DNA from 2 places in the Paenibacillus sp. FSL H8-0315 genome. Region 1 is predicted to be linked to the other one. Evidence: a T-box and tRNA genes for the amino acid it is inferred to sense, from the RefSeq annotation. Region 1 holds a T-box; the other holds one or more tRNA genes.
The links. A T-box is a leader RNA that pairs with one kind of tRNA and senses whether it is charged. The one in region 1 lies ahead of pheS (phenylalanine--tRNA ligase subunit alpha), so its partner is inferred to be a tRNA-Phe.
Positions count from the first base shown of each region.

Region 2: it encodes a tRNA-Phe, which carries the amino acid that the T-box ahead of pheS (phenylalanine--tRNA ligase subunit alpha) is inferred to sense. The anticodon was not compared.

Region 1 covers NZ_JBBOTA010000001.1:5,197,139-5,208,628, reverse strand. Annotated here, with positions in the region: gene pheT (phenylalanine--tRNA ligase subunit beta) at 1-256, opposite strand, end outside; gene pheS (phenylalanine--tRNA ligase subunit alpha) at 375-1,409, opposite strand; T-box leader at 1,470-1,755, opposite strand; gene MHB56_RS22530 (hypothetical protein) at 2,021-4,582, shown strand; gene MHB56_RS22525 (efflux RND transporter periplasmic adaptor subunit) at 4,607-5,959, shown strand; gene MHB56_RS22520 (ABC transporter ATP-binding protein) at 5,956-6,654, shown strand; gene MHB56_RS22515 (ABC transporter permease) at 6,651-7,823, shown strand; gene MHB56_RS22510 (sensor domain-containing diguanylate cyclase) at 8,239-9,852, shown strand; gene pulA (type I pullulanase) at 9,914-11,490, opposite strand, start outside.
Region 2 covers NZ_JBBOTA010000001.1:2,417,953-2,429,442, forward strand. Annotated here, with positions in the region: gene MHB56_RS10350 (BMP family ABC transporter substrate-binding protein) at 1-961, opposite strand, end outside; gene MHB56_RS10355 (AraC family transcriptional regulator) at 1,289-2,044, shown strand; tRNA gene MHB56_RS10360 (tRNA-Leu) at 2,180-2,258, opposite strand; tRNA gene MHB56_RS10365 (tRNA-Cys) at 2,273-2,346, opposite strand; tRNA gene MHB56_RS10370 (tRNA-Gly) at 2,357-2,431, opposite strand; tRNA gene MHB56_RS10375 (tRNA-Gln) at 2,438-2,512, opposite strand; tRNA gene MHB56_RS10380 (tRNA-His) at 2,532-2,607, opposite strand; tRNA gene MHB56_RS10385 (tRNA-His) at 2,651-2,726, opposite strand; tRNA gene MHB56_RS10390 (tRNA-Trp) at 2,750-2,823, opposite strand; tRNA gene MHB56_RS10395 (tRNA-Tyr) at 2,830-2,915, opposite strand; tRNA gene MHB56_RS10400 (tRNA-Thr) at 2,921-2,996, opposite strand; tRNA gene MHB56_RS10405 (tRNA-Phe) at 3,025-3,100, opposite strand; tRNA gene MHB56_RS10410 (tRNA-Asp) at 3,111-3,188, opposite strand; tRNA gene MHB56_RS10415 (tRNA-Met) at 3,214-3,290, opposite strand; tRNA gene MHB56_RS10420 (tRNA-Val) at 3,308-3,383, opposite strand; tRNA gene MHB56_RS10425 (tRNA-Glu) at 3,439-3,513, opposite strand; tRNA gene MHB56_RS10430 (tRNA-Ser) at 3,532-3,624, opposite strand; tRNA gene MHB56_RS10435 (tRNA-Asn) at 3,628-3,703, opposite strand; rRNA gene MHB56_RS10440 (23S ribosomal RNA) at 3,764-6,690, opposite strand; rRNA gene MHB56_RS10445 (16S ribosomal RNA) at 6,953-8,510, opposite strand; gene MHB56_RS10450 (nucleotidyltransferase-like protein) at 8,936-9,814, opposite strand; gene MHB56_RS10455 (DUF2614 family zinc ribbon-containing protein) at 9,942-10,307, shown strand; gene MHB56_RS10460 (glycosyl hydrolase family 18 protein) at 10,425-11,490, opposite strand, start outside.

The DNA.
Region 1 (11,490 bases):
CTACATTTTTTGCGCCGCAAACGATTTGTAGCTCCTCATCTTGGCCCACATCCACGATACATACGTTCAGCTTGTCTGCATCAGGATGTTTTTCCTTTGATTTCACATAGCCGGTTACGATGCCGGAAATGCCTTTATTGCGGCGCTCTACGCCGTCAATCTCAATGCCGGCAGCGGTAATCTTCTCCGCTAGCTGTTCGGCGGTTACTCCTTCAATCGATGTATAATCAGCCAACCATCCGGTTGATACTTTCATATCCGCTCACTTCCTTTATGTTTCAGATGTATTTATTTCACTGTCGTTCGCGCTGCTTCCTGTGGGAGAACACTCCAAAGCCATTCTCCGCCACTATCAGCCAGCGCGCCCACAAAAACTAAACGCCCTTGAATTGCTTCACAAAACTCATGTCATTACTATAGAAATGTCGGATGTCATCGATGCCGTATTTAAGCATTGCAATCCGCTCTACACCCATTCCGAAAGCGAAGCCGCTGTACTCAGCAGGATCATAGCCACCCATTTTCAGTACATTTGGATGCACCATACCTGCGCCAAGGATTTCTAACCATCCGCTTTGCTTGCATAGTCTGCAGCCATCGCCGCCACATTTGAAGCAGCTTACATCTACTTCAACACTTGGCTCAGTGAATGGGAAAAAGCTCGGACGAAGACGAATGCCTGTATTCGGTCCAAACATCTCCTGCACAAATTGTTGCAGGGTGCCCTTCAGATCACTCATTCGAATGTTACTTCCAATGACCAAACCTTCGATTTGGTGGAACTGGAAGGAATGCGTTGCATCATCATCATCACGGCGGAATACTTTACCCGGGCAGATGATTTTTACCGGAGCTTCACCGTTCATAGCCTGCATAGTACGAATCTGTACCGGCGAGGTTTGTGTGCGCATTAACAGGTCATCCGTTAAATAGAAAGAATCCTGCATATCACGTGCCGGGTGATTCTTAGGCAGATTTAGAGCTTCAAAGTTATAATAATCGGTCTCTACTTCCGGACCTTCAGCTACACGGTAGCCCATGCCGATAAAAATATCCTCAATCTCCTGTACGACTCTGCTAAGCGGGTGAATGCCCCCTTGCTGCATACGGCGACCCGGTAAGGTTACGTCTACTTTTTCAGCCTGCAGACGTTGCTGGGTTTCCTGCTCTTGAAAAGCCTCCTGCTTCGCGCCGATAATCTCCTCAATAGCACTGCGAACCTGATTCGCTACTTGCCCGATTACCGGACGTTCCTCAGCACTAAGTCCTCCCATACCGCGCAGAACCTCTGTAAGCTCACCTTTTTTACCGAGATACTTCACTCTTAGATCATTTAGTACCTGCGGATCCATAACCTCCTGCAGCTTAGCCAGCGCTTCAACCTTCAATGCTTCCAACTTCTCTTTCATGGCCGTGTACAGCCCCCTTCAATCATTGTCTAGTTCAACAAAAAAAGGCCTTTTCTCCCGGTAAGGGACGAAAAGACCGTGGTACCACCCTTGTTAGACAAGCTGATCTGTTCCCCTTAAGAGCTTCATTCCCTCTTTTGGCTGGACAGATACCTATCTCACTTTATACAGAAATAACGGTCTGTGACCGGTATCCCCTACCCTTCCCTATTAGATAGCTTAAGGAATTCAGGGAACTGCTCCGGAGTGAACTTCGACAGCTCTGCTTCTTAGAAACGCTCTCAATCCGCGGCGTCTCCTCCCTGTAAATCAGGCACTGTGTACTCTTCTCCATCACTGCATTTCACAATTCATGCTAATTGTCAGGTATCTCTTTACTACAAGAGATATGTCTCTTTATTATATGCAAAATCTGTCGTTTTGACAAGCTGGACAAAATTAGGCTAATTTTTATCTTCTTTTAAGCTGGCTTTAAGCTTCAGAGCCATTTTTCCAACTTTTTTTCAGCTAACATTCAGCGGAGCTTGATAATTTCCATTACTAGGAAGGCTTGCTTATCCACTCGGGTGCACCTTCGCAGACTATTAACTATCCTATTGGGAGGAAATCAAATGCATGTACGGAGAATAAAAGTAGCCGCGGTGCTGCTAAGCACAGCTGTACTTAGCCAATCTGCAGCGTATGGTGCTCATACCGCTTGGGCCGGGACTACATCCACCAAAATAGCAACAACAGCTTCCGTATCCGCTCTGGATAAACTAGGCTCCATAGCCTTGAAGACTAACATCAGCGCAAAGCTGACGGATGTCAGCTTATTAACTCAGGATGGCGGAAATATTCTTACATACACACTCAGCTACTCTAATGGAAGCAACGCTAGCCTCAATCTGGTGGACTTTTTCTCCAAAGTAACTACTAGCGGCGGTACAGTTATTCAAGGAAGCCCTATTACCAGCAGTGCAACCATCAAATCCATTGCCGCGAAAAGCAGTCAATCTATCACCTACTATGTAAACATCGGCAAATCCACCTCTTTAAACGGGGTCAAAATTTCATTGTACGGATGGGACTTCAACACCACCGATTATCAAAAAAAGCTAGGGAACTTCACCGTACCCACAGGATATTCACAAGCTGTCGCCAGAGGGCAGAGTAAAAAGATCACCCTAAACAATCTCCCTGTAACCACCAAGGCAGAGAGCCTGCAAATTTATAAATATAACGGTAAGGTCTATGCCAAGGTTGGCGTTAGCTTCACTAATCAAGGAACCAAGGTACTCAGTGATACTGGACTTAAAGGATACCTCGCTTCCGCTGGAGGATCTGTATTTGAACTCGCACTTGATGACACCAGCACCAGCTATAAAGTACAGCCTCAGGAAAAGAAGACGATCTACTATTTGACGGAAATCCCTTCTTATATGAAGACAGACAACATGGCGCTGCAATTTGCCGGAGAAGATGCCTCATTAAAAATAGCTTTGCCGGTTGTCGCCTACAATCTCCCCGCTGCAACAACACCGGATCTTGTCGTAGCCAGCAATGTCACGAAGAAGCTTACAATCAGCAATAATACAGTCGAAACACAGTTGAAAACGGCTAACGTCTATGCTGACAATGGCAACGCAAAGTGGACACTACAGTTCCGCATCAAAAATAGCGGCAACAAAGCGGTGAATGTGCCTGCCTATGAACTTGCTATTAAAGCCGCTGAAGGGTATAGCTTTCCGGTGGATACGAAGGATTTTGCCAGCCTAACATTGAAACCGCTTGAAGAAAAGATTATTGAACTCAGCGCAGATGTACCACTCACACTCAATCAAGGAACATTGCAGCTGCAAATGACTGAGCCGGCTGCTGAAGGCAAGATCATTTTTCCTACCGCCTATTATCAGATCCCTTACACGCTGCAAACTAACAATTGGCAGGACACGGAATACCCCATTGAGAACAGTCACGGTACATTTGTTGTCAAAATTGCAAACATTCAAAGACTCCCTTGGTCTGACAAAGACCAGATCGTGGCTAAAATCAACATCCGCAACACTAAATCAACCTCTGTTCAGCTTCCTGCGCTTACAAGTGTCGTCAAAGCTGGAGAAAGTGACATCAGCAGCACTTCCCAGGTTGTCTCAGAAAGTACGCAAACCATCCTCGGTCCAAATGAATCGGCTGCTGTGTATGTCGTAGCCAATGTTCCTTATAGCTATACTTTCAATCAATTAAAAATCACCCTGCAAGAAACTTCAGGTGAAAATAAGCTTAACTTCCTTTCTCTAAGTACTACCCAACTGGACAGCCGGGTACAGAGTGTTGCAGCTGAAAATTCTTTCCATCTTGAGCTTGAAGGTAAAAAAGCGGAATTACTTGTACGCCGGACCCTCGTGTACCCAGGTACAGATTCAAATCTCTTGTACACAGAACTAGAAATGAACAGTGAGGAATCGCGTAAATCCGAACAGGCTCAACTCGTAGCCTATTACAAAACACAAGACAATCAATATTATGAAGCCGAAGTCACCCAGTCCAAAACCTCCACCAGTCCTAACGGAAAAAGTCTGGTCACCCTCTGGAGTAAGCTCCCTCTAGGTATAGATCCAGCGAACCTTGTCCTTTATATCGGGGAGGGTGTTTCAGAAGGCAAGCTTACCGCTCCTGACGGCCAATCGACGGGTTACATCAATACGGTATCACTTGGACTGAACCAGCTGGGAGTGGAGCCCAAAGGCAATCTTTTGAACGTGGAAATGTTTCCTTATACCCTATCCGTTACAAATGCAGTCGCCACCGTCACCGCTGGTAAAGATACGCTCAGCACTGCACTAACCTACAACATGTCAGCCAGCACGCTTTATGAATCAGGCACCTACGAGCACAAACTGGTGTTGGAGCTGATTGACCCCTTAGGACAAAGCATGGAAAAAACATTAACACTTGGCACAGATCTACAATTAGGTAACTTCAAGTCGTACACCACAACCTTCACAAGCAGCCTGTACAAAACACTGGGTGGCGGCGCAATCCGGTTGAATCTATACGACGAATTCCAAGGCCATCGAAATCTGCTGGGAACACAAACCTATGTCGTCACTTATCAGGGGGCATCAACGACTTCGAACAGCAACTCTACTTCTGGCACAGATCCAGACACCAGCAATACATCCGGCAATTAATATGATGAGCTAGGGAGGATAGAAATGAAGAAGAAAAAAATAGTGTTCTGGACTCTTGGAGTAGTAGTTGTAGCCACAGCAGGAATGCTGGTGTATACATTGTTACCTGATAAGAACAGTCAAGCCGCTGAAGTGCCTGTTAATACAGCTACCGTTACAAAGGGCGATATCGTAGTTAGTGTATCCGGAGCCGGCTCCGTGATTGCTACAGAAACCGGTAAAGTAAAAACGAAGGACAGCGGGACCGCAGCTGAGGTTCTTGTCAAAGAGGGCGATCTCGTGAAAAAAGGCCAGACTTTGATTACCTTTGAAGGCAATGATCTGAGTGACAATCTCAAGCAGGAGCAAACTTCACTTGCCTCGCTTGAGACCGATCTTGAGGACAAGCAGGAGCAATATAAGAAGCTGGCCGTGGCAGGTGCATCAGAAGATGAGCTAGGCAATGCCAAACGTTCGATTGAAAAGGCCAAAACCGACATTTCGGCGCAACAGGAAAAAATAGCTTCTGTCCAAGAAGATATGCTTCCTCCTGATCCGTTAACGGCTCCTATTGATGGAACTGTAACGACAGTTAATATTGCAAGCGGCGAAAAAGCCATGGACGGCTCTGAACTCATCGACATTACCGATTATGCTAATTTAAGTGTAGTTGTGCAGGTGGATGAGCTTGATATTCCTACTGTAAAGCTAGGGATGCCTGCCACTATTTCATTGGATGCTCTGCCTGATACGGAATTCAAGGGAACGGTTACGAAAATAGCTAATGAGGGCACCGCCTCAAACGGTGTTTCCCTCTTCGATGTTACCATAGGTCTAACAAGCTCCGAAGGTGCTCTTGTTGGAATGTCTGCGGAAGTTTCAGTAACCACTGCTGAGAAAAAGGATGTATTAACAGTACCTATTGAAGCTGTACAAGAAAGAAACGGAAAATACACAGTTTCTATTCCTCTAGCAGCGGGTTCAGTCACAACTTCCAAAACTGCTGGCGAGGGCCAAGTACCAATGCCTAGTGGTGCCCCTGACGCTCGCGGCGGCGCTATGCCCAGCGGGGCTCCTGACGCTCGCGGCGGCGCTGCCGGTGGAAGAAATCGCGGCAATAGCTCAGGACAGATGGTCACTGTCGAAGTGGGTCTCCATGATGAGAGCAGCATTGAAATTGTCAGCGGACTCCATGAAGGGGACCAGGTGATCATCCCTACCGTAATCTCTACGAAAACCGGAACAACCAGCACGGAAACGGAAACTAGAGGTGGTATGGGCGGTATGGGTGGCGCTGGCTTCGGCGGCAGTGGCTTTAGTGGGGGTGGCGGCTTCACCGGAGGTGGCGCTGGTGGTATGGGCAGCGCACCAGGTGGTGGCGGAGGTGGCGGCAGATGAGTGCTTCAGCACCTCTGATCGAAGTTCACGACATGTCCCACGGCTACACAATGGCCGGAGAAACCATGACGGTCTTAAATAGCCTTTCCTTTACAATTGATCTGGGGGAGTTCGTAGCTATTATTGGTCCCTCCGGTTCTGGTAAATCAACACTCATGAATATGCTTGGTTGCCTCGATATCTCCGATGAAGGAAGTTATCTTCTAGATGGACAAGAGGTTCGCAAGTTATCCGACAATAAGCTCGCAACGATCCGCAATGAGAAGATCGGCTTTATCTTTCAAAATTTCAACCTGCTCCCCAAGCTGTCAGCCATTGAAAATGTGGAGCTGCCATTGATTTATCGTGGCCTCTCCCATCGGGAAAGAAGACAACTAGCACAGGAAGCACTCATTAAAGTAGGGCTAGAGGATCGGATGCATCACCGCCCTTCTGAGCTTTCGGGAGGACAGCAACAGCGGGTAGCGATTGCCCGGGCTATGGCGGGATCCCCCCCTATTCTACTTGCCGATGAACCAACCGGGGCACTGGATACACGGACAGGGCAGGAAGTCATGCAAATGATACGTGAGTTAAATAAGCAAGGGCATACCATCATCCTTATCACACATGATCTGGAAATAGCTAAACAAGCGGAGCGGATTATTCGTATTCAGGATGGCAACCTCGTGGAAGATCGGAGGAATGCGGGGTGAAATTGTACCAAAGCATGCGAATGGCCCTGAAGAGCATCAACAGCAGTAAGGTTAGAGCTTTTTTAACGATGCTTGGGATTATTATTGGAGTCTCTTCGGTCATCATTCTTGTTTCTGTTGGGCAAGGAACTACTTCACAGATCACAGAGCAGCTAAACGGACTAGGCACAAACCAACTCACTGTAAACATTACTGGCCGTGGGGCGACTACCTCTCTCACCTATGAGGAAGCCCTTGCTCTAGGGGATATAGAGGGTATAGCAAATGTAGCTCCTGTGATCAGCGGCAATGCTACAGCCAAGAATAAAACAGACAACGTTAGTGTAACTGTAGAAGGAATCACCCCCTCTTATGAGGAGGTAAAGGATTTTCATGTACAGGCAGGCCGCTTCTTGCTTGATATTGATAACGAATACCGGCAAAAGGTAGCGTTGATCGGTTCAGGTACGGCCGAAGATTTATTCGGTACAGACAATCCTGTAGGGCAGAAGGTCCAGTTAAACGGAATTAGCTATAAAATCGTTGGGCTTTTAGAAACAAAAGGCTCCAGTCTAAGTGGTTCCAACGACGATATCATACTCATTCCTATAAGCACTGCAGAACGCCAATTAAAAAGTAAAGGCGTCCGTTCCATCACCATTAAGACAACTTCAGCAGATACTGTAGCAGCTGCAAAAGAAAAACTGGAAAGTACGCTTGATGCTAAATTCAATTATGCGGATAATGCTTTTAGTGTGTTTGATTCTCAGGAAATGCTGGAAACTGTCAATTCCACAACAGATACACTTTCCATGGCGCTTGCAGGCATAGCAGGCATCTCACTTTTTGTCGGCGGCATCGGAATCATGAACATCATGATCGTATCTGTCAATGAAAGAACACGTGAGATTGGTATCCGTAAAGCAATTGGTGCCAAAAAATTCGATATCCTCGCTCAATTCATGATTGAATCCATCGTGCTCAGCGGTTTGGGTGGGGTGCTCGGGGTTGGCATTGGTGTCGCGGGCAGTTGGCTGCTAGGTAAATACTCAGCACTTACAGTTTCGATTGCTTGGGATATGGTACTGATCTCTTTTATTTTCTCCTTACTAATCGGTGTGATTTTTGGAATGATGCCTGCGAACAAAGCTGCACGACTTCGCCCCATTCACGCACTGCGTAACGAATAATGAATGATTAGCTGTCCTATAGTCATTAAGATGACTAAGGGCAGTTTTTTTTTCAGCAGCTGTAAAAGGTATCATTTATGATCGAGTTGGGTAATAGGAACCATCGGTTTGAATATAGATAATTCAATAGGCCCATACACTAAACTTTAAATTTTGTCATTTTGGTTATTATCTGAGTAAAGATTGCTCTATAAGCAGCACGTCCTATATACTTGATATACTAGAAACTACCATTTACTCACACGTACACTTTCCTATGTTTTCCCACTATGTATACAACACCTCTTTTATCCCAAAAGCACCTTCAAACATCAGTGAATGAATTAAATTACGCCTGACCATAGATTGCGTTCTGCAGGTTCTACTTAAGCAGCAATAGATTTTCTTAATCATCTTATACAGGGAGAAGATGACTGTGGCAGGATTCTTTGAGTTCAAGGTAACACGCAAACTATTCTATGTCTTCGCTGCAATCTCCGTCCTTCTGGTTGGGATCAGCGTCGCCTCGCTACTCTATTTAAATTACACGATTAATAGATTGTCAGATTCTCTTTATGATGATATATATCAGAACTCTAAGCTCATACTGAGCGCGGATCGTGATCTGCATCAAGCCGCTGTAGCCTTGCAAATCGCAATGGGTCCAAACCTAACAGCCGCAGAAGGTGAACAGTTCACTAAGGAGTTTATAGATAATAATCTTCAAGCGGAGGAACGAATAAGTGTAGCAAGATCAAATATCAACGCTATAAAAAAACCTTACAGTGATATGAAACAAAGTGGAATTATCCTTTCCGAATTAAAAAACGAGCTCAGCTCCTTCGAAACTACCATTATCAAATGGAAAAATTCAGGGTATAAGCTAATAACAGAACGGACGAAGAGCAGCTGGAACCCAGATTCATATTCTGCGCTCACCCTAAACTCGCAATTCAATGAAGCTAGGGCACATCTCGATCAAGCAGAGGACTTGATTGGCAACTACGCCTTGCAAGTAACGGATGGATTTGGAGATAAAAAAAGCGCTTTGTTCTCTCTTTATTCACTCCTCTTATTTGTGTTTCTCCTAGTTATTATTTACCTTGGACGCAAAATCATCTGGCTCCAGAATGAAATGCTGGAAGAACAAACACTTTATCAGCTTATCGGTGAAACCATGTCTGATTTCATTATTTTGACGGATCCCAACGGGTTGATTCTATATGCTTCCCCCTCACACTCCAGTATTCTAGGTTATGTGCCTAAAAAAGGAGATCCGTTATCCAACTACATACGTGAACCGGAAATTGCCTGGGCTAAATTAAAAAGTGTTGTTCAGGGAACTCCGCGCATTTCTGAACTGCGCATGCGCGGAGCAGAAGGTCAATGGGTATGGCTTGAAACTAAGGTGTCACCTGTTCTCGGCAGCCGTAAATTCCCAGCACAATTTATGCTGTTATCTCGGGAAATTACCCAGCGAAAACAATACGAAGAACGACTACATAAGCTAGCCTTCTATGACCATTTAACAGCGATTCCCAACAGGGCTCATTTCAAAATGTATATGGAGAACCTTATCACCCAACCCGAAGGACGGAGGCAAAATATTGCGCTTGCCCTGCTGGACTGTGATAGATTCAAGCAGCTAAATGATACCTTAGGCCATCTGGCTGGAGACGAATTTCTTCAGCTGCTCTCCCGTGAACTTCAGCATACGGTTAAAGGAATAGGTCAGGCCTTCCGGATCGGCGGAGATGAGTTCGCAGTTGTACTGCATCGATTCACTTCTCCAGAGATGCTTGATGAAACACTGCAGCGGTTACTTAAACTGTTCAACAAGTCTTGGTCTGTTGATAACGGGTCCAGCTTCCATACCTCCGCGAGTATCGGAGTCGCTTTATTTCCTGAACACGGAAGCAGTATTAATGAACTGCTGCGTGCCGCCGATTTGGCGATGTATCGCTCCAAAGACCATGGTGGCAATAAAGCCAATCTCTACTACGAGCTTGTGGACGAAGGGTTAGCTAACCAGACCATTGTAAAACCATAAGAGCAAATAAAAAGCTGTCTCAGGAAAAATCAACCCTGAAACAGCTTTTTTTGTATGGCCTCTAACTGCTTAACCGAAGATGATCTTCTGAAATTTCGTCAATCTCCTGATCACGATCCCGAACTAAGACCTTGGTTAACTCTCCATTCGTAGAACAATCAATGAAACGGTCTCCGTCCCCATCTTTTTCTTCCCAATCATTAAGCCGCAAAATATATCCGATAGTTTGGGTATCTGGCAGCACTTCGATGCGGGCTACTGCACGCCCGTTCTCCATATAACGGAAATCGCATTGTCCATCCTGGATTCCTGTATCCCAAACCCAAAGATTCCAGCCTTGGTAATTCTGATCTGGGCGTTCATAGTGTATTTCGATAATTTTAGAGCGTGGGGCTGGCTCACCACATTCATCATAAAGGACCATCATCGACAACCCTTCCACCTCTACCTCATTGCCTTCGATTCTGCGGATGGCTTCTATCCCGGCACGGGTATGGTCTACTACTACGTTCCAACTATCAGCAACCTCAGGAAGTGATACCGACATCCGGTCATTATTAGCATTGAAGACAACGGTAATATTGTTCCAGAGATCACCTCCTGCATGGCTTCTAAGCAGATACGATACTATTCCGCCATCACGACGCAGAAATTCTAAGGAGCGTTCAATTTCCTGGCGGCCATGCAGACGAAATGCCGGATGTGTACGCCGCAGCTCGATCAGACCTTTATAATATTGAAATACGGGCTTAAATGCACTTTTCATATTCCAGCGGATCGAGTTGACCGCATCACCGCTGCGGTAGCTGTTATGATCTCCAAATTTACTGCGCAGGAGCTCATCTCCAGCATGCAGGAAAGGAATCCCCTGCGAGGTCAGAATAATTCCGTTAGCAAGCAAGGATCGACGTATAGTTTCATTACCGAGAATATTCTCCTGATCTACATTCACGTATGGATTGGCAAGGGCCACTGCCTCTTCCAGATCTTCGTTATCCATGTTAGCGATTACCGGAAAATCAGCTTCCTGACTCCCTCCTTGAACGATAAGCATCTTATCCCATAAATTCAAATTATCATGGGCAGTTACATAGTTCACCGATTCCACAGGCGAGTCCGTAAACTCATGAATTGCTCCTTTAATTCCGGCTGCAATAGCACCTTCTTTGCCGTATTCGCCTGTCACGAACCCTCTTCCGAAGCCATCACTATCCCCTTTGATCGCTGAACGGAAGTTATCGTTGAAGACAGCATAGCCCTTGCCCCGTTGTACACCTTTTAGCGTTTTAGTGGCCAGCGGAGAATCTCCACCCGTCCAAGGTTCACCGTAAAGCAACAGATTCGGATTCACTTCTAGCCGAAGCTCTTCGGTAATCTCCCGCATGGTAACACTGTCCATCAGTCCCATTAGATCAAACCGGAAACCATCCATATGATATTCCGAAGCCCAATAAGATAAGGAGTCCTTAATAAATTTACGGACCATCGGACGTTCTGTAGCCAGCTCATTGCCAACCCCGGAGCCATTCGACAAACGTCCCGTAAAATCGCGGCGATAGAAATAATCTGGGACAAGCGGCTCAAAGGGGCCATTCTCCACAGCATACGTATGGTTGTAAACGACATCCATAATTACCG
Region 2 (11,490 bases), 2.8 Mb from region 1:
CAAAGCTCAATACATCACGTTTGCCCATTTCTAGCGTACCCTCTTGCAATCTCTTCACTGCACCTAGAATAGCCGTATCAATCTTTTTAATCGATGAAGTAACGATTAGATTTGCTTTTTCACTATCCGTATCGTTAATCAACATTGCCTGATCGGAGTCTACACCGATTGCATATTTTTTCTTCTCTTTAGCTGCGTCAAAGATCCCAAGACCTGTACCCCCAGCCACGTTAAAAATAACATCCACACCGGAGTTATATTGAATTAGAGACAGCTCCTTACCTTTTGCAGGGTTAACAAAATCACCAGCGTACGACACAGCCACTTTTACATCAGGATCAACGTACTGAGCGCCTTGAATGTAACCGACCAAGAAAGCATTAATCCCCGGAATATCCATACCGCCCACAAACCCAATCACATTCTCAGGGGTAGCATTCGGCATATCCGATTGTGTAGCTAATGCTGCTACGGCACCTGCCAAGAAAGATACTTCATTTGTCGCATAAGACATGTTGTACATGTTATCTGGTGCTTCATCGATGTCGGTATCATAATTAATGAATTTTTTGTCTGGATACAATTCTGCCGTTGCATTAAACATCTCTGTAATTTCAGAACCGCCAGAAATAATTACATCCCAATCCTCGGAAGCGATATCGTTAAATGTAGGCTCCCATTTCGTTTTATCAACGCCCATTTCAACAACCTTTGTTTCTGCACCAAGTTCATCCTTAACCTTTTGCAAGCCGTTATTAGCGGAATCAAAAAATGATTTATCCCCAAGTGTCCCCGGAATCAGCAATACAACCTTGAGTTTATCCCCTGCACCTGTTTCTCCACCCTCAGCAGCGTTTGATCCAGTATTCGCAGAAGAACCGTTATTGGACGTGTTATTTCCACATGCTGTGACCAGAACCATCACCATTAATAACAACAAAGAAAGAACTTTTTTATTCATTACTCTATTCCACCCCTAATTTTAGTTGGTTAGTAATCCGCAGAATCCCATCTTCACCCATTGTGTAATTCACGGTTCAAATGGAAATTCTCTTTTTTCCAAATAAAGTATCATTGAAAGTAATAAATTTAACGTTTAGGCTCAAAAATAGCAATAAAAATACCATTATTATTAATAATCCGCTTTATTTCCGAACGAGATGGCCAGTCAGGTTGCGAACTTTCGGATTTATTGATACGATCATAACAAATATTATTAAAAATAATTATATGATTTCGGTCATAGTTTTGTACGATTCGGCTAAAACATAAGTATTGGAGGATCATCATGGATCGTGTTCTATATATTGTAAGTGCCACACATGAGCTAAATACTTATATCCCTCCACACCAGCATGAATGCTACGAACTAGTCTATTATTTACAGGGGGTAGGGACAACCAATGTTGGCCCACGAAGTTACCATTTTCGCTCCTCTTCTTTCGCGCTTGTGCCACCCAATCATAAACATGACGAGCACCACCGTGAGGATGCAAATGTATTATTTGTAGGCTTCCACTCAGAACACCCTAATATGAGTAATCTGCTCGGCGTATATGAAGATGATAAAGATCAGACCGTTCTTCAAATCCTGCTGCGAATGAAAGCAGAGTTTACACGCAAGCAAGACGGATTCTCTGAGCTTCTAAACCTACAAATGAGCGAGATTACCGTCCATCTTATGAGGCTTCTTAGTGCCTCTGGATATCAATCCCCAACAGAAGATCGAGTACAATATGTCCTTAATTATATGAATGAGCATTATCGCCATAAATTGTCCGTCGAAACACTATCAGAAATGTCCGGATATAGTTACGATCGTTTTCGCCATCTATTTAAAGAACGTTTCGGGTCTTCACCCCTGCGGTATTTGCTGTTAAAACGCCTGGATTATGCAAAATCTCTATTACGTCATACTCAGATGCAAATCTCTGAAGTATCCGCTGCTGCAGGTTTTGTGAACGATGCCCAATTCTGCAATATGTTTAAACGAGAAATAGGTCTTACTCCGCGAGCATTCCGCATTAATAATCAATCAGGTTAATCACTAATCAGATTAAAAAAGCCGTTGAATAGAGAGTTTCTCTATTTCAACGGCTTAATGCTGTAAACCCAAGAACATAAAGAAAAAAGGTTTGTAAGAATGCTTATAAAAGCAATCTTACAAACCTTTTTAAGATACCGGCGAGAGGACTCGAACCTCCACGGTTTCCCACTCGATTTTGAGTCGAGCGCGTCTGCCATTCCGCCACGCCGGCACATATGAACTAAATGGAGGCGCCACCCAGATTTGAACTGGGGATAAAGCTTTTGCAGAGCTTTGCCTTACCACTTGGCTATGGCGCCATGTAAATTTTGGAGCGGACGACGGGAATCGAACCCGCGACCCTCGCCTTGGCAAGGCGATGCTCTACCGCTGAGCCACGTCCGCATAAAATGGCTGGGGATATAGGATTCGAACCTATGAGTGACGGAGTCAAAGTCCGTTGCCTTACCGCTTGGCTAATCCCCAATAACATTTTAAAGTAAAATGGGGCGACTGATGGGTCTCGAACCCACGAATGCCGGAACCACAATCCGGTGCGTTAACCCCTTCGCCACAGTCGCCATATTAAGTTGATATTGTTGCCATTATTCATTTTAAAGTAAATGGGGCGGCCGATGGGTCTCGAACCCACGAATGCCGGAACCACAATCCGGTGCGTTAACCCCTTCGCCACGGCCGCCATATTAAACTTTAGAAAGAACTTGGCAGGGGCAGCAGGAATTGAACCCACACCAACGGTTTTGGAGACCGTTGTTCTACCTTTAAACTATGCCCCTAAAAACTGGTGGAGGATGATGGATTCGAACCACCGAACACTCACGTGAGCAGATTTACAGTCTGATGCGTTTGGCCACTTCGCTAATCCTCCAAGGATGGTGCCGGCGAGAGGACTTGAACCCCCAACCTACTGATTACAAGTCAGTTGCTCTACCAATTGAGCTACACCGGCATGGCACTCATTCTTTTGTGATGATAAATGGTGGCTCGGGACGGAATCGAACCGCCGACACGAGGATTTTCAGTCCTCTGCTCTACCGACTGAGCTACCGAGCCATGATGAAAATGGCGGAACCGACGGGATTCGAACCCGCGATCTCCTGCGTGACAGGCAGGCATGTTAGGCCAACTACACCACGGTTCCAAAAGATATAATTGCTTAAGTTAATTGGTTGCGGGGGCAGGATTTGAACCTGCGGCCTTCGGGTTATGAGCCCGACGAGCTACCGGGCTGCTCCACCCCGCGTCAGTAAGAAAGTGTTATGGTGGAGGCTGAGGGGATCGAACCCCCGACCCTCTGCTTGTAAGGCAGATGCTCTCCCAGCTGAGCTAAGCCTCCATAAACAACAATTGTTATTGTACCAAAGTCCACTAGGATAAATCAAGTGAAAATTTGGTGACCCGTATGGGATTCGAACCCATGTTACCTCCGTGAAAGGGAGGTGTCTTAACCCCTTGACCAACGGGCCATACTAATTAAAAATTTGTGGCGGAGAGAGAGGGATTCGAACCCTCGAGACGCTTGTGGCGCCTACACGATTTCCAATCGTGCTCCTTCGGCCAAACTCGGACACCTCTCCATATGGCTCCCCGAACAGGACTCGAACCTGTGACAACTCGATTAACAGTCGAGTGCTCTACCAACTGAGCTATCAGGGAATATTCATACCAGGCTTGATGCCTGAAAACTGAATCCGAAACGAATCTGCATTCTAACTATAGGATAAGCCCTCGACCGATTAGTATTGGTCAGCTCCATGCATTGCTGCACTTCCACCTCCAACCTATCTACCTCGTCGTCTTCAAGGGGTCTTACTAATTGGGAAATCTCATCTTGAGGGGGGCTTCACGCTTAGATGCTTTCAGCGCTTATCCCGTCCGTACGTAGCTACCCAGCCATGCTCCTGGCGGAACAACTGGTGCACCAGCGGTACGTCCATCCCGGTCCTCTCGTACTAAGGACAGCTCCTCTCAAATTTCCTGCGCCCACGACAGATAGGGACCGAACTGTCTCACGACGTTCTGAACCCAGCTCGCGTACCGCTTTAATGGGCGAACAGCCCAACCCTTGGGACCTACTTCAGCCCCAGGATGCGATGAGCCGACATCGAGGTGCCAAACCTCCCCGTCGATGTGGACTCTTGGGGGAGATAAGCCTGTTATCCCCAGGGTAGCTTTTATCCGTTGAGCGATGGCCCTTCCATGCGGTACCACCGGATCACTAAGTCCGACTTTCGTCCCTGCTCGACTTGTAGGTCTCGCAGTCAAGCTCCCTTATGCCTTTGCACTCTGCGAATGATTTCCAACCATTCTGAGGGAACCTTGGAACGCCTCCGTTACTCTTTAGGAGGCGACCGCCCCAGTCAAACTGCCCGCCTGACACGGTCCCCGTACCCGGTAAGGGCACTAGGTTAGAACCTAGATACGATCAGGGTGGTATCCCAACGGCGCCTCCACCGAAGCTTGCGCTCCGATTTCTACGGCTCCCACCTATCCTGTACAGATCGTACCCAAATTCAATATCAAGCTGCAGTAAAGCTCCATGGGGTCTTTCCGTCTTGTCGCGGGTAACCTGCATCTTCACAGGTATTAAAATTTCACCGGATCTCTCGTTGAGACAGCGCCCAAGTCGTTACGCCATTCGTGCGGGTCAGAATTTACCTGACAAGGAATTTCGCTACCTTAGGACCGTTATAGTTACGGCCGCCGTTTACTGGGGCTTCGGTTCATAGCTTCGGGTTACCCCTAACCACTCCCCTTAACCTTCCAGCACCGGGCAGGCGTCAGCCCGTATACTTCGCCTTGCGGCTTCGCACAGACCTGTGTTTTTGCTAAACAGTCGCTTGGGCCTTTTCACTGCGGCCCCCTCGTGCTATTCACACTACCGGGGCACCCCTTCTCCCGAAGTTACGGGGTCATTTTGCCGAGTTCCTTAACGAGAGTTCTTCCGCGCGCCTTAGAATTCTCTTCTCGCCTACCTGTGTCGGTTTGCGGTACGGGCACCTTCTCCTGGCTAGAGGCTTTTCTTGGCAGTGTGAGATCATGACCTTCGCTACTATAATTTTCGCTCCCCATCACAGCCCAGCCTTAATGATGTGCGGATTTGCCTACACATCAGCCTCACTGCTTAGACGGACATCCATCAGTCCGCGTCACTACCCTCCTGCGTCACCCCATCGCTCATAGCGGATTACGGTGGTACAGTAATTTCAAACTGTTGTCCTTCGACTACGCCTTTCGGCCTCGCCTTAGGTCCCGACTTACCCTGAGCGGACGAGCCTTCCTCAGGAAACCTTGGGCTTTCGGCGGATCAGATTCTCACTGATCTTTTCGTTACTCATACCGGCATTCTCACTTGTGTAGTGTCCAGCGCTCTTTTCAGTACACCTTCAACCCCTACACAACGCTCCCCTACCCCAGATACATACGTATCTAGCCATAGCTTCGGTGGTGTGTTTAGCCCCGTTACATTTTCGGCGCAGAGTCACTCGACCAGTGAGCTATTACGCACTCTTTCAATGGTGGCTGCTTCTAAGCCAACATCCTGGTTGTCTGTGCAACTCCACATCCTTTCCCACTTAACACACACTTGGGGACCTTAGCTGATGGTCTGGGCTGTTTCCCTTTTGACAATGGATCTTAGCACTCACTGTCTGACTCCCGGCAATAAGTATATGGCATTCGGAGTTTGACTGAGCTTGGTAATCCTTGCGGACCCCGCACCCAATCAGTGCTCTACCTCCACTACTCTTATACCGAGGCTAGCCCTAAAGCTATTTCGGGGAGAACCAGCTATCTCCGAGTTCGATTGGAATTTCTCCGCTACCCCCACCTCATCCCCGCACTTTTCAACGTACGTGGGTTCGGGCCTCCAGTGCGTGTTACCGCACCTTCACCCTGGACAGGGGTAGATCACACGGTTTCGGGTCTACGTCCACATACTAATTCGCCCTATTCAGACTCGCTTTCGCTGCGGCTCCACCTTCTCGGCTTAACCTTGCATGTTAAACGTAACTCGCCGGTTCATTCTACAAAAGGCACGCCATCACCCATTAATAGGGCTCTGACTTTTTGTAAGCACACGGTTTCAGGTTCTATTTCACTCCCCTTCCGGGGTGCTTTTCACCTTTCCCTCACGGTACTGTTTCACTATCGGTCGCCAGGTAGTATTTAGCCTTAGCAGATGGTCCTGCTGGATTCATACGGGGTTTCACGTGCCCCGCACTACTCGGGATCCGTCTCGGAGAGAACACAGTTTAGGTTACAGGGCTTTTACCTCTATCGCGGGCCTTTCCAGACCTCTTCACCTACCATATTCCTTTGTAACTCCATGTGAGACGTCCCACAACCCCTAAGAGCAAGCTCTTAGGTTTAGGCTGTTCCGCGTTCGCTCGCCGCTACTGACGGAATCACTATTGTTTTCTCTTCCTCAGGGTACTTAGATGTTTCAGTTCCCCTGGTCTGCCTCTACATTTCCTATGTATTCAGAAATGAGTAACTGCGAATTACCACAGCTGGGTTTCCCCATTCGGACACCCCCGGATCAAAGCTTGCTTACAGCTCCCCGAGGCAGTTTCGTTGTTCGCCACGTCCTTCGTCGGCTCCTGGCGCCTAGGCATCCTCCGTGTGCTCTTATTAGCTTAACCTTGATTTTTCCGCAGGAAAATATCATACGATGACATTCTCTTTGGAATCATCTCACTAATAACATTTACTTGTTTACACAAGTTGCTAAAAGATGTTCTAAAACGCAAATTCGTTTCGGTATCCAGTTTTCAAGGATCAAGTCTTACTTGAGAGCTTAAACTCTCAAAACTGAGCAACGAGTGAGTAACAGGCCTAAACCTGAGTTTTGGAAGCTTAGCTTCCGATTTGAATGTTCTCATTGCAGAGAACGATTCTCCATAGAAAGGAGGTGATCCAGCCGCACCTTCCGATACGGCTACCTTGTTACGACTTCACCCCAATCATCTACCCCACCTTCGGCGGCTGGCTCCCTTGCGGGTTACCCCACCGACTTCGGGTGTTGTAAACTCTCGTGGTGTGACGGGCGGTGTGTACAAGACCCGGGAACGTATTCACCGCGGCATGCTGATCCGCGATTACTAGCAATTCCGACTTCATGCAGGCGAGTTGCAGCCTGCAATCCGAACTGAGACCGGCTTTGATGGGATTGGCTCCACCTCGCGGCTTCGCTTCCCGTTGTACCGGCCATTGTAGTACGTGTGTAGCCCAGGTCATAAGGGGCATGATGATTTGACGTCATCCCCACCTTCCTCCGGTTTGTCACCGGCAGTCACTCTAGAGTGCCCAGCCTTACCTGCTGGCAACTAAAGTTAAGGGTTGCGCTCGTTGCGGGACTTAACCCAACATCTCACGACACGAGCTGACGACAACCATGCACCACCTGTCTCCTCTGTCCCGAAGGCCGCTGCTATCTCTAGCAGATTCAGAGGGATGTCAAGACCTGGTAAGGTTCTTCGCGTTGCTTCGAATTAAACCACATACTCCACTGCTTGTGCGGGTCCCCGTCAATTCCTTTGAGTTTCAGTCTTGCGACCGTACTCCCCAGGCGGAGTGCTTACTGTGTTAACTTCGGCACCAAGGGTATCGAAACCCCTAACACCTAGCACTCATCGTTTACGGCGTGGACTACCAGGGTATCTAATCCTGTTTGCTCCCCACGCTTTCGCGCCTCAGCGTCAGTTACAGCCCAGAAAGTCGCCTTCGCCACTGGTGTTCCTCCACATATCTACGCATTTCACCGCTACACGTGGAATTCCACTTTCCTCTTCTGTACTCAAGCCACCCAGTTTCCAGTGCGACCTCAGGTTGAGCCCAAGGTTTAAACACCAGACTTAAATAGCCGCCTGCGCGCGCTTTACGCCCAATAATTCCGGACAACGCTTGCCCCCTACGTATTACCGCGGCTGCTGGCACGTAGTTAGCCGGGGCTTTCTTCTCAGGTACCGTCACTCCGGTAGCAGTTACTCTACCGGACGTTCTTCCCTGGCAACAGAGCTTTACGATCCGAAAACCTTCATCACTCACGCGGCGTTGCTCCGTCAGGCTTTCGCCCATTGCGGAAGATTCCCTACTGCTGCCTCCCGTAGGAGTCTGGGCCGTGTCTCAGTCCCAGTGTGGCCGTTCACCCTCTCAGGTCGGCTACGCATCGTCGCCTTGGTGGGCCGTTACCCCACCAACTAGCTAATGCGCCGCAGGCCCATCCCTCAGTGACAGATTGCTCCGTCTTTCATTCTTCTCTCAGGAGAAAAAAGAAATTATCCGGTATTAGCTACCGTTTCCGGTAGTTATCCCAGTCTGAAGGGCAGGTTGCCTACGTGTTACTCACCCGTCCGCCGCTAAGTTATTTTGAAAGCAAGCTTTCAAAATAACTCCGCTCGACTTGCATGTATTAGGCACGCCGCCAGCGTTCGTCCTGAGCCAGGATCAAACTCTCCAATTAGTATTGAAAAGAGCGATATGCTCATTTTGAAACATCTGACGAGAAAATTAATTCTCTAATTTTGGATTTCACTTGCGTGATTTCCTACTCACTCGTTGTTCAGTTTTCAAAGATCAAGCTGTTTATTTCGTCGATGTGTTGTTCAGCAGCGACCTTTATAATATATCACAGCGTCCTCGTTTTAGTCAACCTTTTTTTTAATTTCTTTTTTTGGTTGTCTTTCGAATGTTTTCGAAAGCACATCTCTGTGTCAGAGGGACGAGTTATAATTTAACACATGAACAAGGAAAGAGTCAACCATTAATTTTTCTGAATAAATATGAGCGTTTCATATTAGTAAACAAACAAAAAGAGAGTGCTCAGCCTCTCCCTATCCTTGCTCATCTCTCTATAATTAAACATCTTCTGCTGTATCTAATTCATCTCTATAATGTATAGCGGATCGCATGCCCTTCTCCCTCGTGAACATCAGCCCAAGATGTAATCTCTCGGATTAGCGAACGAGAAACCAGCTTTCGTAAAACAAGGGGTAGTTCAGACTCTAATTGACTCAGACCTGAATGCTGCAGTAATTCTTTAATGCTCCATGCTTCCTTACGGCTATTCAAAATATTAAAGAGCAATAGACAACAGTCCGTCATTTTGGACATAATCCCAAATTCACATGCAAGAAGCACAAGCTCCACACGTTGCTCTAAGGTCTCAGTACTGATCGTTAACTCCTCATAAAGTTTATGAACAGAGGTATTCATGCTTTTAACCTGCTCCCAAATAGCTGGCTCGGGGAAAGCACCCACTTCACTCACTTCTATTCTTGCCCAATGGTATAAGGCTATCAATACACAGTTGTAAGCATCCATAATAAAGCCAGCCTCTATATAGCGCTTGGATTTCACATACATATGCAAAAAGCGAGCAAACTCCATAAATGCGACCCGTTCCTTGATCGGTCCTTCAAATTGCAGTATCTCACGTCGCATTTCCTCTAGTATTCCCTTGGGGTCCCAGATCACTTCCCCCCTCATCAAACTGATAAGAAGTTCGTTATTATCCCCTGCCATAACAGCCTGCTCCAAAGCAAAAAGGCCAATATGGACTGACTGGGTCCGTTGGTCACCGGCAATGGTATGGCGAACAATATGCTCTCTATCCTGTTCTTCATGCAAAACTAACACTACCATATCAAAATCTTGAAGAAGTGCGCTTTGAAACGGAATATCCCCATTCTGCCGCAATACGACCGCTCCTAAAACATTCTCATCAAACGTTTCTCCACTCAACAAAGTTACATTGGACAGTTCCATGCTTCCCTCCATTAAATTTGGCGATTTTGCGTCCAGTCAGTTATAATTCAGTTATAATTATTATTCTACATATGAAAGACAGTTCCTTCTGGACAACCCAACTATATTTAGTTAGGAGCAAACACTCATGAAGTTTAAAACGGCTAAGATCAACGCTTTTCGCACATGGGGATTACTGCTCACAATGCTCGGAATGGGACTTATGGTTTTGGGTACAGCGGGCATCGTGTTTTGGGGCTCAACTGGAAAAGTATTCGCTGGAATCGGTCTTGTAATCGGTTTAATCTCAATGATGGCAAGTCTTGCAATCTATTTCTGGGCTGGGATGCTGTCAACTAGCGCAGTCCAACTGGAATGCCCTGAATGTCACAAGCTGACCAAAATGCTGGGCAAAACAGACCGCTGTATGTTCTGCCATACCATCCTTACTATGGATCCAGCTGAGGCCAATATTACTGCGGAACAACTTAAGAGTCAGCAGCTTAATCAATAAAACACATCTTACAGAAGCTTATTACTAGCGATTTATAATGCGATCAAACATTTGCTTAATACAACAAAGGGGCCCCCGTATTGGGAGCCCCTTTGTTCATTATAAATGAAATAATAATTACTTATGAATCCCTTGTAATGCCTCCCACGCAGACGGATTACTAAAGCTGCGATTCCATGAACCAATGCCACCAAGCCCTAAAGACTTAGCAAGCTCAACTCTAGCTTCTAAAGAAACTTTGTCTTCGATCCATATTTTTTTAAGAGCGCCATCCTCCTTATACTCAACGTAATTCTGCCCTGCTGCCTTATCAAAGGTTGGGGTCAGCTTCTTCTCTTTAATAATTTTTTCAACGGCATTCATACTAACCGATTTAGAGCTTACTTTGGTCTTGCCATCCACCTGGGCCTCAGTCCAGATTCTAGTGTACAGTGGAATCCCTAGAATCAGCTTCTCAGGCGGCACATCGTCTTCCTCTATGATCCGGCTTAACGAGCTTTCTACCCACGGCAGAGACGCAACAGAGCCTGCTACAGGACTAGCAGCCCAATGCTCGTCATAAGCCATAACAATAAGATAATCAACTACTGAATTAAGAGCTCTACGATCAAGGAATGCTGACCACATCTCACTGTTAGATTTAGGGGTTACGTCTATGGAGACGATTAAGTTTTTGGCTTGAGCCATAGGTTTTAGCTCTCGCATAAATTGTGTAACATTCTCCCCGTCTTTCGTATATACATTCTCAAAGTCAATATTAATTCCATCCAGCTTGTATAAATCTGAATACTCGAGGATCTGTACGATCGCGTTCATCCGCTTCTCATAGCTCGACAATGCCTCAGTGGTTATGTCTGGTTCAAAGCTATTGCTGAGCAGCCCCCATACTTCCAAACCGCGCTCATGGGCCCACTGCACATACGCACTATCAGCCTGACTGCGCACATTCCCATCACCATCTATGATACTGAACCAAGTCGGGCTAGCCACGTTAACGCCCGGAAGCTCACCGAATGTACTTGGGTCAGGTTTGCGTTGATAAACAGCTTCCCAATACAAATTCACTGACTTCCCTTTCCAGCTTCGTTCTGCCCGTGAGGGAGTGGTGCTTTTGGGTTCCACTGTCTTTTGACCGTCTGAGATAATATCACTGACCTTGGCATAACCCGCATAACCGCTGCTT